Regions from separate parts of the Gracilibacillus salinarum genome, predicted to be linked through region 3. Evidence: riboswitches for the same ligand, from Rfam matches in the RefSeq annotation. Region 3 holds a riboswitch; each other region holds the start of a gene.
The links. A riboswitch is a leader RNA that binds a small molecule or an ion and turns the genes downstream of it on or off. The one in region 3 is predicted to bind S-adenosylmethionine.
Positions count from the first base shown of each region.

Region 1: linked by a shared signal. The riboswitch ahead of MUN87_RS17745 (acetyl-CoA C-acyltransferase) and the one ahead of MUN87_RS19635 (5-methyltetrahydropteroyltriglutamate--homocysteine S-methyltransferase) in region 3 are both predicted to bind S-adenosylmethionine.
Region 2: linked by a shared signal. The riboswitch ahead of MUN87_RS21740 (alpha-hydroxy-acid oxidizing protein) and the one ahead of MUN87_RS19635 (5-methyltetrahydropteroyltriglutamate--homocysteine S-methyltransferase) in region 3 are both predicted to bind S-adenosylmethionine.

Region 1 covers NZ_CP095071.1:3,777,874-3,782,160, reverse strand. Annotated here, with positions in the region: gene MUN87_RS17750 (acetoacetate--CoA ligase) at 1-883, opposite strand, end outside; gene MUN87_RS17745 (acetyl-CoA C-acyltransferase) at 886-2,043, opposite strand; SAM riboswitch class I at 2,237-2,349, opposite strand; gene MUN87_RS17740 (ASCH domain-containing protein) at 2,431-2,781, opposite strand; gene MUN87_RS17735 (cupin domain-containing protein) at 3,225-3,707, opposite strand; gene cydS (cytochrome bd oxidase small subunit CydS family protein) at 3,791-3,889, opposite strand; gene MUN87_RS17730 (cytochrome d ubiquinol oxidase subunit II) at 3,901-4,287, opposite strand, start outside.
Region 2 covers NZ_CP095071.1:4,687,367-4,691,653, forward strand. Annotated here, with positions in the region: gene acsA (acetate--CoA ligase) at 1-1,261, shown strand, start outside; SAM riboswitch class I at 1,274-1,380, shown strand; gene MUN87_RS21740 (alpha-hydroxy-acid oxidizing protein) at 1,454-2,371, shown strand; gene MUN87_RS21745 (L-lactate dehydrogenase) at 2,503-3,465, shown strand; gene MUN87_RS21750 (glutaredoxin family protein) at 3,714-3,968, shown strand; partial or broken gene MUN87_RS22530 (hypothetical protein) at 4,143-4,287, shown strand, end outside.
Region 3 covers NZ_CP095071.1:4,178,799-4,183,085, reverse strand. Annotated here, with positions in the region: gene MUN87_RS19645 (8-oxoguanine deaminase) at 1-507, opposite strand, end outside; gene MUN87_RS19640 (HAD family hydrolase) at 601-1,266, opposite strand; SAM riboswitch class I at 1,543-1,644, shown strand; gene MUN87_RS19635 (5-methyltetrahydropteroyltriglutamate--homocysteine S-methyltransferase) at 1,731-2,831, shown strand; gene MUN87_RS19630 (SDR family NAD(P)-dependent oxidoreductase) at 2,844-3,608, shown strand; gene MUN87_RS19625 (Na+/H+ antiporter NhaC family protein) at 3,638-4,287, shown strand, end outside.

The sequences.
Region 1 (4,287 bases), 400 kb from region 3:
AATCGCCATGTAGCTGGTGTTCCTTGACATGTTGCAACAATGTACCACCAACTGAATGGACAATCGCTTTCGGCAAACCGGTTGTACCTGACGTGTACAAAATATAAAGAGGGTCACTGAAGTTTACTTGTTCGAATTCTGGCTTAACAGCTTGATTATCTAATAGTGATTCCCAGCTTATCGCACCATCCGTAATATCTGTCGTAGTCACTACATGCTGTATACTATCCATCTGTGCTGCTATATCCTCGACTTTAGCAGAAATATCAAATGGTTTTCCTTTATATTGATAGTGAAGGTGAGCAATCAATACTTTCGGCTGCACTTGCCCAATTCGATCGATAATCCCTTTTGCACCAAAATCCGGTGAGCAAGACGTCCAGATTCCTCCAAGGGAAGCAGTTGCCAATAACGCTACAAGGCCGTCAATATTATTCGTTGTAACACCTGCTACACGATCGCCCTTTCTCACACCTAATTGTCTTAAACCATGTTGCGCTTTAGCCACTTGCTCGCTTAGATCTCGAAATGTGATCGCTTGGGTCACACCTGTTTCGTCTGCCTGATAGGCTGCTATGTTGTCAGGATTAGCGCGCAGGACATTTTCTGCAAAATTAAGCGATGCATCTGGAAAAAAGACCGCATCCGCCATGGAAGCTGCTGCAGTGTAATATCGATCGCCCTTTTCTCCAATGATACCAGCGTAATCCCATACAGCTGACCAAAACTCCGCAATATGAGTGATCGACCAACGGTGCAGTCTGTCATATGGAAATAACGGCTGATCAACAAACTCGGCAAATGCTTTTAGATGGGACTGATCCGTATCATGCTGGGAAGGTTGCCATAATACTCGGTTATGCGTTGCAATTTGACTACTCATGATCATTCTCCTTTCGTTTGCACTTCAATTAAAATCGCTATTCCTTGACCACCGCCGCCACATAATGAAGCTATTCCTTTTCCACCGCCACGACGTTGTAATTCTTTAGCTAAGGTTAAAATTAACCGAAACCCTGTTCCACCTAGTGGATGCCCAATCGCGATTGCTCCACCGTTAACATTCACCTTATCCATATCAATGTTAAGCGCATGACAGCTTGCAATAACCACACTTGCAAAAGCTTCGTTTATCTCAAATAAATCAATATCGTCAACCGAGAGCTGTTGTGCTGTTAACAGCTTCTCTACCGCATCAGCTGGTTTTGTTTGCAAACTGGTATCCGGACCTGCTGTTTCTGCCCAACCAGTAATCGTTGCAAGCGGAGCAAGACCTAATGCATCAGCTTTTTCACTAGATGTGACGATACCGATACTCGCTCCATCCGTCATCTGTGATGCATTCCCTGCCGTAATCGTGCCCCCCTCTGCAAAGGCAGGTTTCAAGTTTGCTAGTTTTTCTGCCGTTGTCTGCGGACGAATACCCTCATCTTCCTCTAACAAGCCGGGAATTGGCAAAATCTCATCTTGTAAATATCCTTTGGTCCGAGCTGAGGCTGCACGCTGTTGAGAGAGAGCGGCGAAGTGATCCTGCTCCTCTCTGTCAATGCCATATTGGTGATTTGCCTGTTCCGTCAGTGCTCCCATCGATTGCTCACTCAACGAACACCATAAGCCGTCATGTATTAACGTATCTGTCATGGCTTGATGCCCAAACTTTTTAACATGCTTCGCTATCGTATAAGGTGCATTCGACATGGAATCAAACCCGCCGACGATATAAGTTGTACCTTCCTGCAACTTAATTCTCCGTGTCGCATCAATGACAGACGCTACTCCCCCTAAACAAACATTATTCAATGTAATAGCAGGAGTATCGCTGCTTATTCCAGCCTTATATGCTACTTGCCTTGCAGGGTTTTGGCCTTGCCCTGCCTGAATGACTTCCGCTAACAGCACACCATCAATCGGTGCTAATTCAGGATATTTTTCATGCAAGTACTTCACTGGTTCACTTGCTAATTCAGTTGCTGAATAGGATGATAGTGCCCCATTCCATTTTCCAAAAGGTGTTCGTATTCCGTCTATAAGTACAATCGACATTCTGTATTCACCCTCTTAATTTTTTACTAGCTTTATAGTTTTTTGAACATATCAAATATTCTGATTTTTAAAGTTGCTAAAAGCTTTTCATACAGATCGCACGAGTCAACGACTAAGCTCTCCACTAAAATTTTTCTGCATATACAAAAATCTCCCTACCTAGAGATAGAGAGATTCAACTTGCTACTATAACTCCTTATCTCTACTAAGTATAGTGACTTAGTTGGATTTGGCACCTGTATTAAGCAATGCTTAATGGTTGCCGAGGCTTCAAAGGGCCATTCCCTCCACCTCTCTTGATAAGACAAGATCCTATTAAGTTAACGTTTTGATTATTGATAACTTTAGCATGTTTTGTCGTTATATGTCAATGGCAGAATGACACCATTAATCAACGGCACTAAACTCGTGTACCCACACCTTCATTTTTGGTCCCCATGGCATTCCAGGATGAAGTGCTAAAATAGCTTGTTTGTATGCTTCTAAATTACCAAAGCCTTCACGTTTAGCATCCTCATCTGTAATCATTCCAAGTGACTGCTGATACACTTTATCGACACGGAAATGATGGTCTTTCAAAGTCATTACCTCTCCAATATCTGCATATCGGCCATTTCGTCTTGTTGCCGTTTTTTCTCCATTAATCACTTTTTCTACATCTGCTTCTATTGTAACAAGACGATCAATTGTACATGTTTTTGGTGGCAACTGCTGGTGCGAGTTATGTTGATTACTCATCATATATCTATCCTTTCTATATCCAATAAAAATAATTAGTCTATATAAAGCAGTGGGCGTTTTTGACCCTCTATGATTGCTAGCGAAACTTATCAGGAAGTTATCGTCCGTTTATCCCCCACTTAGCTTCTTAATTTACCTCTCGAATTTTGATATGGGGATAGTAGCGCCGTGATAAGAATAAATCAGTGTTTTGCGCAGAATACTTCCCTTCTTATTCTATCACAGCACCAGAAGCTATTCATCTGGGTAAACTTAATAAATACTGAACATTTCGTGTCAAAATCGTTATGTATGGAATTGGGACAACAATTAAGGGGCCAGATACTACTTCTTATCTATTCTCAAATCGTCTGCCATATAAAGATTTTAACTTTGATTACTCATATATTTATCCTAATAAAGCAAGCTGCCAAACTCAAGTTTGACAGCTTCATTATCTGTTATTCCGCTCGCATGGCGCTTTGTTTTGTTTGGTGTACGGTGCCATATGGATGCTCGGGCGGGGCGTAGATCGAATATAACTTTAGCGGTTCATATCCGGTGTTGACAATATTATGCCATTTTCCCGCTGGTACCATTATTGCAAAATCATCGCCCACATATTGCTTATAATTCAAGTAATTCTTTTCGTCTCCCATCATGACCATCCCTTGCCCTTGTTCAACCCGAAGAAACTGATCTGTATCAGGGTGTACTTCTAAACCAATATCTTGCCCCACACCAATACTCATTAACGTCACTTGCAGGTGTTCCCCAGTCCATATCGCTGTTCGATAGTTCTGGTTCTGTTTCGTAGCTTCGTCTATATTTACTACATATGGCTGCCCACCATAATCAGCTGAATGATGCTGTTGCTGTACAGGTCGATAATAATAGCCAGGGTAGAAGTTATGGTAATAATAAGGTTGATAATACACGTCCATTCTCCTCTCCTTATACCTTTCTCTCCATCCTATGCAATAAATCGGATAGGCGTAAGTAAGGAATAAAAAGAAAAGCTTATTATTCAAGAAGCATCTTTATCCCGAGCTGCCCACCAGAAGACGAATATAAGCGCTACGATAATAATCAGGAATGGTGCAACAAAAATCAGAAATTCATTCATCTTTTTTCCTCCTATACATGATGATTCTTCTTACCTGTTACATACTCTTTGTTAAACAAGAACAGTCTTAGCAGTAAGTGAAGGGAAGGTAGCAGCAGCAGAAAACCTAAAATAAACGCAATAATTAAAGCCGTTGCCATTGCTTCATTAGTAAACCCATCGTATAAGGTCAAGTGTGGATACAACAAATAAGGTCGATGTGACCAGCCATAACCAAGAAAAGCAATAAAAAATTGTGCTACCAGCATACAAAAGGCAAGTGCGTATTGACGTTTCATTAAAATCAGCCAAAAAGTTCCGATAAACAATAGACCTGATATGAGAAAAGCCCACCATATGTCAACGATATTCTCAAAATGTTCAGGATTGTGCGCACGAAGCTCAACAATAATCCCAAA
Region 2 (4,287 bases), 510 kb from region 3:
TCGTATCAATGATTGTGAGGGCACCCTGCTAATTACTGATCAGGATCTAGTGAAACGTGTACCTAGAGAAGATATTCCATCATTAGAAACCGTTTTGTTTGTAGAAGATATTGAAGAAGAGCCATTAAAGCCAGTCCAAGGAGAACCGTATACTGAATGGCTGGATTGGGAAGATGGCCTGATCATTCATTATACGAGTGGATCTACAGGAAAACCGAAAGGGGTATTGCACGCACACCGGTCCATACAGCATCATATTGTAACCGGTAAGTGGGTTTTGGATATTAAAGATGATGATGTTTATTGGTGTACGTCTCACCCAGGTTGGGTAACGGGCAGTGTGTATGGTTTGCTCGCCCCATTATTAAATCGGGCGACGGTTGTGATTCAAGGTGGTCGATTCAGCGCAGAAAATTGGTACGCATTAATTGAAGAGTTAGGTGTAACGATCTGGTACAGTGCGCCAACAGCTTTTCGAATGCTCTTGTCTAAAGGAGATCTATATAAAAAGTATGATTTGTCTTCGGTGAGACACGTGTTAAGCGTCGGAGAACCGTTAAACCCTGAAGTGATTCAGTGGGCATGGAACAGCCTCAACGTTCGAATCCATGATACATGGTGGATGACTGAAACAGGAGGACATTTAATCGTAAACCTTCCATCAGAAAAAATTAAACCTGGATCGATGGGGCGTGCTTTTCCTGGTGTTGAAGTCGGGATTTTGGACGAAGAAGGTAAGGAACTGCCGAGTGGAGAAATTGGTCAATTGGCGGTCCGTACGCCTTGGCCAGGTCTAATGAAGGAAATATGGGGTAATCAAAATAAATTCCAGTCGTATTTCCAATATGAAGGCTGGTATATTTCAGGCGACTTAGCCTTACAGGATGAGGAAGGCTATGTATTCTTCCAAGGTCGTAACGATGATATGATCAACTCAGCAGGGGAACGGATTGGGCCGTTTGAAGTAGAAAGTAAATTAATTGAGCATCCTGCCGTAGAAGAAGCTGGGGTTATCGGAAAGCCAGATGAATTACGTGGAGAGTTAGTGAAAGCATTTATCTCTCTCAGAGCGGGATACGAGCCAACTGATGCATTACTGGAAGAAATTCGCTTGTTTGTACGACGTCATTTATCTGCCCATGCTGCGCCAAGAGAGATAGAAGTAATGGATGAATTGCCGAAGACGAAAATCAGTGGAAAAATTTTAAGAAGAAAGTTAAAAGCACTCGAAATAGAAAGAGCTACTAAAGTGACAAATTAAATCATATAGATACTCTTATGAAGAGAGGTGGAGGGACTGGCCCGATGAAACCCGGCAACCTTAAGTGATCCGCTTAAAAGGTGCTAAATCCTGCAAACACATTGTTTGAATAATAAGAGGGAGATAATACATCTGCTCCTCCAATATAAGAGGGGCTTTTTGTTTCCCTGAACCAACTAGGAGGAATAAAAAATGGCAAAAGCAACGGTTAAAAAAAGCAAAGTAACAGCATTGGAGAAATTAGCGGAGCAACAGCTTACCCAATCTTCCAAACTGTTTCTAGAAGAAATTACGTCACAGAAGGTTCATTCTACTTCTTTTATATTACATCGAAATACAGAGGCAAATGGCAATATATCACCCTTTATTTTAGGATCTGTAAGTGCGCAAACCTACTTTCATGAGGATGGTGAACTGGCAACAGCTCTTGCAGCAAAGAACCAAGGTGTTCCGTTTATAGTCAGCAGCCACTCTTCTTACAGTATAGAGGATATCGCAGATGCAGTGCCGGGAAGTGAGTTATGGTTTCAGGCACATCTGTTTCATGATCGTGATTTGACAAAGCACTTTATTCAACGTGCAGAATTAGCCGGCTACCAAGCCATCGTCGTTTCTTTATCTAATGATGTCGTCCATCAGACTGCTGATAAAGAGGCGAGAGGTACGACCAATTTTGTAGTGGATCCGATTTTTGCGAAAAAAAATCATCATAATAACCAATCGATAGCAGAGCAAGTAGCAAATGAGTATCAAAATCGTCATGTTACATGGGATGACATCAGATATATTAAACAATTTACAAATCTTCCAGTATTTATTTATGGTGATTTGTCCATTGATGATGTAAGAGTTGCGTTACAGCAGCAAGTAGAAGGTATCATTTTCACTAATATAAGTCATGCCAATATTGATTTATTAGAACGTGTGAAAACAGTGGTAGGTGGGAATCTTAGCATTATTATCGAAACGGAGGTAAACACTAAAGAAGCCCTTGATCTGTATCTGCATCTTGGTGCAGATGCCGTTTCTGTACAGAGAAGTTACATTCATGGTTTGTCAACATCTGGTGTCCCGGGTGTAGAAGAAGTGATTGCTCAACTATTCACATAATTGTTATAAAATATCATATCATCAATGGCTCAAATGGGATATAGTATAAGTAGAACTATATCCCATTTTGTTGTGCTTATATATTGGGGAATGTAGTTAAAAAAAGGTTTGTTGAGAAAGGGTGGTTTGTGATGACTTATCAAACTACGAAATTAAGAAAAGTAGTTATAATCGGAACAGGCTTCGTCGGAACCAGTTATGCTTATGCATTATTAAATCAAGGTGTAGTCAATGAACTAGTCTTGATTGACCTTAATGAGAATAAAGCAGAGGGGGAAGCACGTGATCTGAATCATGGTATGCCTTTTGGTAACCCAATGAAAATTAAAGCTGGGAGTTATCAGGATTGTCATAATGCAGATTTAGTTGTGATTACAGCAGGAGCAAATCAAAAACCTGGAGAAACAAGATTGGACCTAGTCGACAAGAACGCTCGTATATTTAAAGGCATTGTTAACAGCGTTATGGATTCAAACTTTAAGGGTATATTCGTGATTGCGACAAATCCTGTTGATATTCTAACTCAGATTACCCGAGAAATCTCAGGATTACCGAAGGAACGGGTCATCGGATCTGGAACCATTTTGGATACGGCTAGATTCCGATATTTATTAGGAGAGCATTTTCAAGTCGATGCTCGTAATATACATGCTTACATTATGGGAGAGCATGGTGATTCAGAATTGCCAGTGTGGAGTCATGTTCAGATTGGTGGCGTTCCATTGTCTCAATATGCTGGGATTGATGATTTATATCATCACCAGGAAATGACTGAGCTGTTCCAGAATGTTCGTGACGCTGCTTATCATATTATTGAGCGAAAAGGAGCAACCTATTACGGAATCGGTTTAGGCTTAGTCCGTCTGACCCGTGCGATATTAAATAATGAGAATGCTGTATTAACCGTTTCTGCCTATGTAGATGGTCAATACGGATTAGAGGATATCTATTTAGGCGTACCAGCTATATTAAATGAAAATGGCATTCGGGAAGTAATGGAGTTAAGATTGAGCGACAAAGAAGCAGAACAATTACACCAATCTGCAAAAGTTTTACGAGAAATGCTCAAAGTCGGATTGAACGCCATTAAGTGATAAACTGAACAGCTGGTGAATAATGACGGTTTATTCTAACATTATTATAGTAGAGGGAAGATTAAAGGTAGAAGTACACAGTTAAAGTAATGAGCAGATAATGCATCGTGTTACCCGTATGCATCAATTTACTCTTCGGACTTCTGTACGATTACCATAGGCCAACTACGCAAGACACAAAGTGGTTGGCCGGACGATATGCTATTTGATAATAATAAATGTGTTCCCCCTCAGAAAGGAGTGCAAAGATGAAATTAACACTATACGGAAAAGAACACTGTTCCTTGTGCACTGATGCTTACCATATATTAGAAATGCTGCAACAGGATTTTTTGTTTGAAATAGAAGAAGTCGATATTTATAATGAAGATGAGTTGTTAGAAGCTTTCCACCTGATGATCCCAGTCCTTAAAGATCAAGAAACGGTCATCGACACGGGCATAATCGACATCCAAACTGTCGAAAACTATCTATTATCGAAAAATAATTCAGAAAATAGTTGAGCACAGGTGAAGCTTTTGATACAATTATTTACGGAAGTTAATTTTTTTTGTTCTGAGTGGGACGGAATGCGACTAGGAGGGACAAAAATCCCCCGGTAGAGTATAAAGGAGCGTTTCCGATTGAAGGATTTGTTAGCAATACAAGAAAAATTGTTCCCTGACTTATTGGATGTTATGCAGAAGAGATACAAAATACTGCAGCAAATCGAAAGACTGCAGCCGATCGGACGCCGAAGTCTGGCGGAGAATGTGAAGCTGACTGAGCGATTAGTTCGCAGTGAAATTGATTTTCTCAATCACCATGGCTTTATCATGGTAA
Region 3 (4,287 bases):
TGGCAATCCTCCTTTTGATCGTCCTAAACTCATGGACCCTCTAGTTGGAAAAAAACGAATGCCCAAATCAGCTGCAGCACGAATTTCCTCATCGATCAACTCACCGCTCACAGAATTAGGAAACACATAAAAATGATCGGATACCGTAGTACAACCGCTTTTTAATAGTTCTCCCAACCCAACCATTGCACTTAAATAGACGTCTTCGGGACGAAGGTAACGCCAAATATCGTACAATGTGATCAACCAATCAAATAATTCGACATCCTGAGCACGTGGAATATTCCTGGTAAAAGTTTGATAAAGATGATGATGAGTATTAATCAAACCGGGAAAAATGATCTTCCCTTTCGCATCTATCACTTTATCTGCGGTTTGGTATGGAATATCCTCACCGATGGCAATAATCTCCTGCCCCTCAATATACATACTTCCGCCTTCGTATTGGTTTCTGTCATTGTCCATTGTTATAATATTTCTCGCGTTCTTAATTAAAAGAGAACTCACTGTATCACCTGCTTTGTTTATTTTTAGAATAAATTAATCGTGAATTGCTTATTTTGTCATTGTAGTGATAACACCAGTATAGGTAAAACCGTGTTATCCCAACTTATTGTCAATGATGATTGGTAAGATTTCCTTCAGGTCATCCACCGCCCAATCCGCAGAACACGTTCTCCATCCTGCGTCCTTTTTCCAAATAGCTTGCATACCAATACGCTGCGCTGCCAGCACATCATTTTCCGGATGATCGCCAATGAATATACTTTGATCAGGCTGTACATGTAATTGCCCCAGCGCTTTTTGAAAAATACGAGGATCTGGCTTTTTCATTCCTTCCCACTCGGAAATCAGGATCGTATCAAAATAATGTTCAATTCCTAGTGCTTTTATATTGTCCAATTGGAACTGTCCTTTACCATTTGAAATAATAGCTAGTGCGATACCTCTCTGTTTTAAATGATCCAACGTTTCTTTCAGATGAGCAAAAGGTACACAGCTGAACTGGAACTGGCTGATATAATCTGCAAGCAATGCTTCTGAGCTTAGACCCGTTATCTCGAATTCTTCTACCATCTGCTGGTAGACTTTATCCTTCCAGACATAGCCCCTGTTGTCTAATTCAATGAACCTTATAATATAGGAATCTTTTGATAAGTGATGTAACGAAGCTAGTCTTTCGTATTGATTCGTAATAAAATGCCGTACTGAAGCATCCCTATTTAACAATGTACCATCTAAATCAAATAAAACAGCCTTGATCATGTCAACTCCCCCTCATTACCACTAAGCTGCTAGCTAGCATTACATATTCCATATTATAGGAACACATCTTCATGTTCAGCTTGATTACTTGGATGCCTGCATTTAACCTGCCAATCTGATATAATTTGGCTCCTAATTACCTTCATTGTACAGCGAACAGTTATTTTTTTCCACAAGGGACAGGTGGTCTTCAAGTACTATCTTAAAAATTTTTAACTTGACGTTTGTCGAATTTTAGGGTAAATTTAATTTTATTAATTTCATATTTTACGATATTTCTTATCAAGAGAGGTGGAGGGACTGGCCCTTTGAAGCCTCGGCAACAGCTGTTATCAGCATTGTGCCAATTCCAGAAGCGTTATGCTTAAAAGATAGGAAGAGTATTTGAACATTGTTTAATGACCTCTCCTTCTTAAAGGAGAGGTTTTTTTATTTCGCAAAAACTAATTAGGAGGAAATAAATTATGACCATTTCTATTCACCCACCATTTAAAGCAGATCATGTAGGAAGTCTTTTGCGACCTGCCAATCTGCTTCAAGCAAGAAAAGATTACAAAACTGGCAAGATCACTGCCGGTCAATTACATGACATCGAAACACAAGAATTAAAACGTATCGTAGATAAGCAAATAGAAGTTGGCCTTCAAGCAGTTACGGACGGAGAGTTCAGAAGAGATTGGTGGCACATTGATTTTCTGGAGCACCTCAATGGAATCGAAGGATATGTTCCGGATCAAGGCTTTGATTTCGAAGACGAAGAGACAGAACCATACAATGTTCGTAATATTGGCAAGATCTCATTTAATCAAGATCACCCTTTTCTGCAAGACTTTAAAACATTTAATCAAATTGTAGACGGCCGTGCCGTTGCTAAGCAGACGATCCCGAGTCCTAATCAATTATTATATGTTGGCATGAGAAATCCTGATATTTATCCAGATATCGAAGCATATGCCGATGATATTGTGAATGCCTATCGTGATGCACTTGCTGCTTTCTATGAAGCAGGATGCCGTTACATTCAATTAGATGACGTTTCGATTGCTGGTTTTGTTACGGAAAATGACTTTATTTACGACCATGCTTATTCCATGGAACAATTATTTGATCTGTCTATAAGAATGGTGAATCGTGTACTAGAAAATAAACCGCAAGATTTGTATGTCACCACTCATTTGTGTCGAGGAAACTATCGATCTACTCACGCATTTTCCGGTGCCTATGATAAAATTGCCCCTCGTCTATTTGCCGAAGAAAAAGTCGACGCCTTTTTCTTAGAATATGATGATGAACGCTCTGGTACATTTGAAGCGTTGCAGCACATTCCCGCTGGCGGACCAAATGTCGTGATTGGTATCTTTACTTCTAAAAAAGGAGAACTAGAAGATAAAGACGAAATGAAAGCTCGTATCGAAGAAGCAAGTCAATTTGTTCCAAAATCACAACTGTGCATCAGTCCGCAGTGCGGATTCTCATCCACACATCACGGGAATAAATTAACCGAACAGCAGCAATGGGACAAGCTCAAATACGTAGTAGATATAGCAAAAGAAACACTGGAATAATGGAGTGATCACATGTATGCGATGGATTTAACGAATAAAATAGCGATTGTAACCGGAGGTACTAGCGGTATCGGAAAAGCAATCGTCGATGCATTTTTGGATTGTGGTGCCAAAGTGGCGGTCGCCGATATGGCACCACCCGCGACCACGGAGTCTGAACAGTTCTTTTACCAGCAAGTAGATGTGTCTGATCAAAAACAAGTAACAACTATGGTAGACAATGTTATAGCGCACTTTGGCCGAATCGATATTCTCGTAAACAACGCCGGCATTTCAACGATGGATTACTTTGTTGATATCAATGAACAAGACTGGGACAAAACAATGGATGTCAATGCGAAAGGTGTTTATATGTGCATGCAAACTGTCGCCAGGAAGTTACAGCAACAAGGAGAAGGTGGTAAAATCATCAATATCGCCTCCCAAGCTGGCAAAAATGGCTACCGTTTAATGGGCAGCTATGTTGCTTCGAAGCACGCTGTCCTTGGCATGACAAAAGTAGCTGCTATTGAATTAGCGAAGGATCAAATCAATGTCAATGCAGTCTGCCCAGGCATTGTAGAAACTGAAATGAAGAAAAAAGAACGAGTCATTGGTGGAAACTTACGCGGAGTAGATGCTGCAGCGATACAAGCGGAAGATCATTCGCAAGTACCACTCGGACGAACAGCAGTACCGGCAGATATTGCAAATGTAGTTGTTTTTCTCGCATCCAATTACGCTAATTACATGACTGGTCAAGGAATCAACGTGACCGGTGGTATGACAATGCATTAACTTAACTAAAAATGAAGGGGGCATTCATCATGTCTAACAACAAGGGGAATATAACGGCACTTGCCCCGTTATTCATCTTTGTCTTATTATTTATTGGAACTGGCATTATCTCAGGTGATTTTTCCAATATGCCGTTAAATGTGGCAGTTATTATTGCAAGTGGGATTGCCTTAGCGATGAACAGAAAAGAAAAACTTGCTGATAAAATTGATATATTTACGAAAGGCGCTGGCCATCCGAATATTATGCTGATGGCTGTTATTTTCGTATTAGCAGGTGCCTTTTCCCAAACAGCTAAAGGGATGGGGGCGGTCGATGCTACCGTCAACCTAGGATTATCCTTAATTCCTAGTAATCTATTAATGGTAGGATTGTTTATTGTTGGCTGTTTTATCTCGATCTCAATGGGGACGTCGATGGGTACTGTTGCAGCGTTAGCGCCGATTGGGATTGGTATCGCAGAACAAACTGGTATCCCTTTAGCATTAGCAATGGGAACAGTTATTGGCGGTGCAATCTTCGGTGATAATCTGTCGATGATTTCTGATACAACCATTGCTGCCGTTCGCACACAGAAAACAAAGATGAGCGATAAGTTTAAAGCGAACTTTTGGATTGTCCTACCCGGGGCACTCGTCACAGCTATTATCTTATGGATTGTAACATCTGGTGAGCAAAT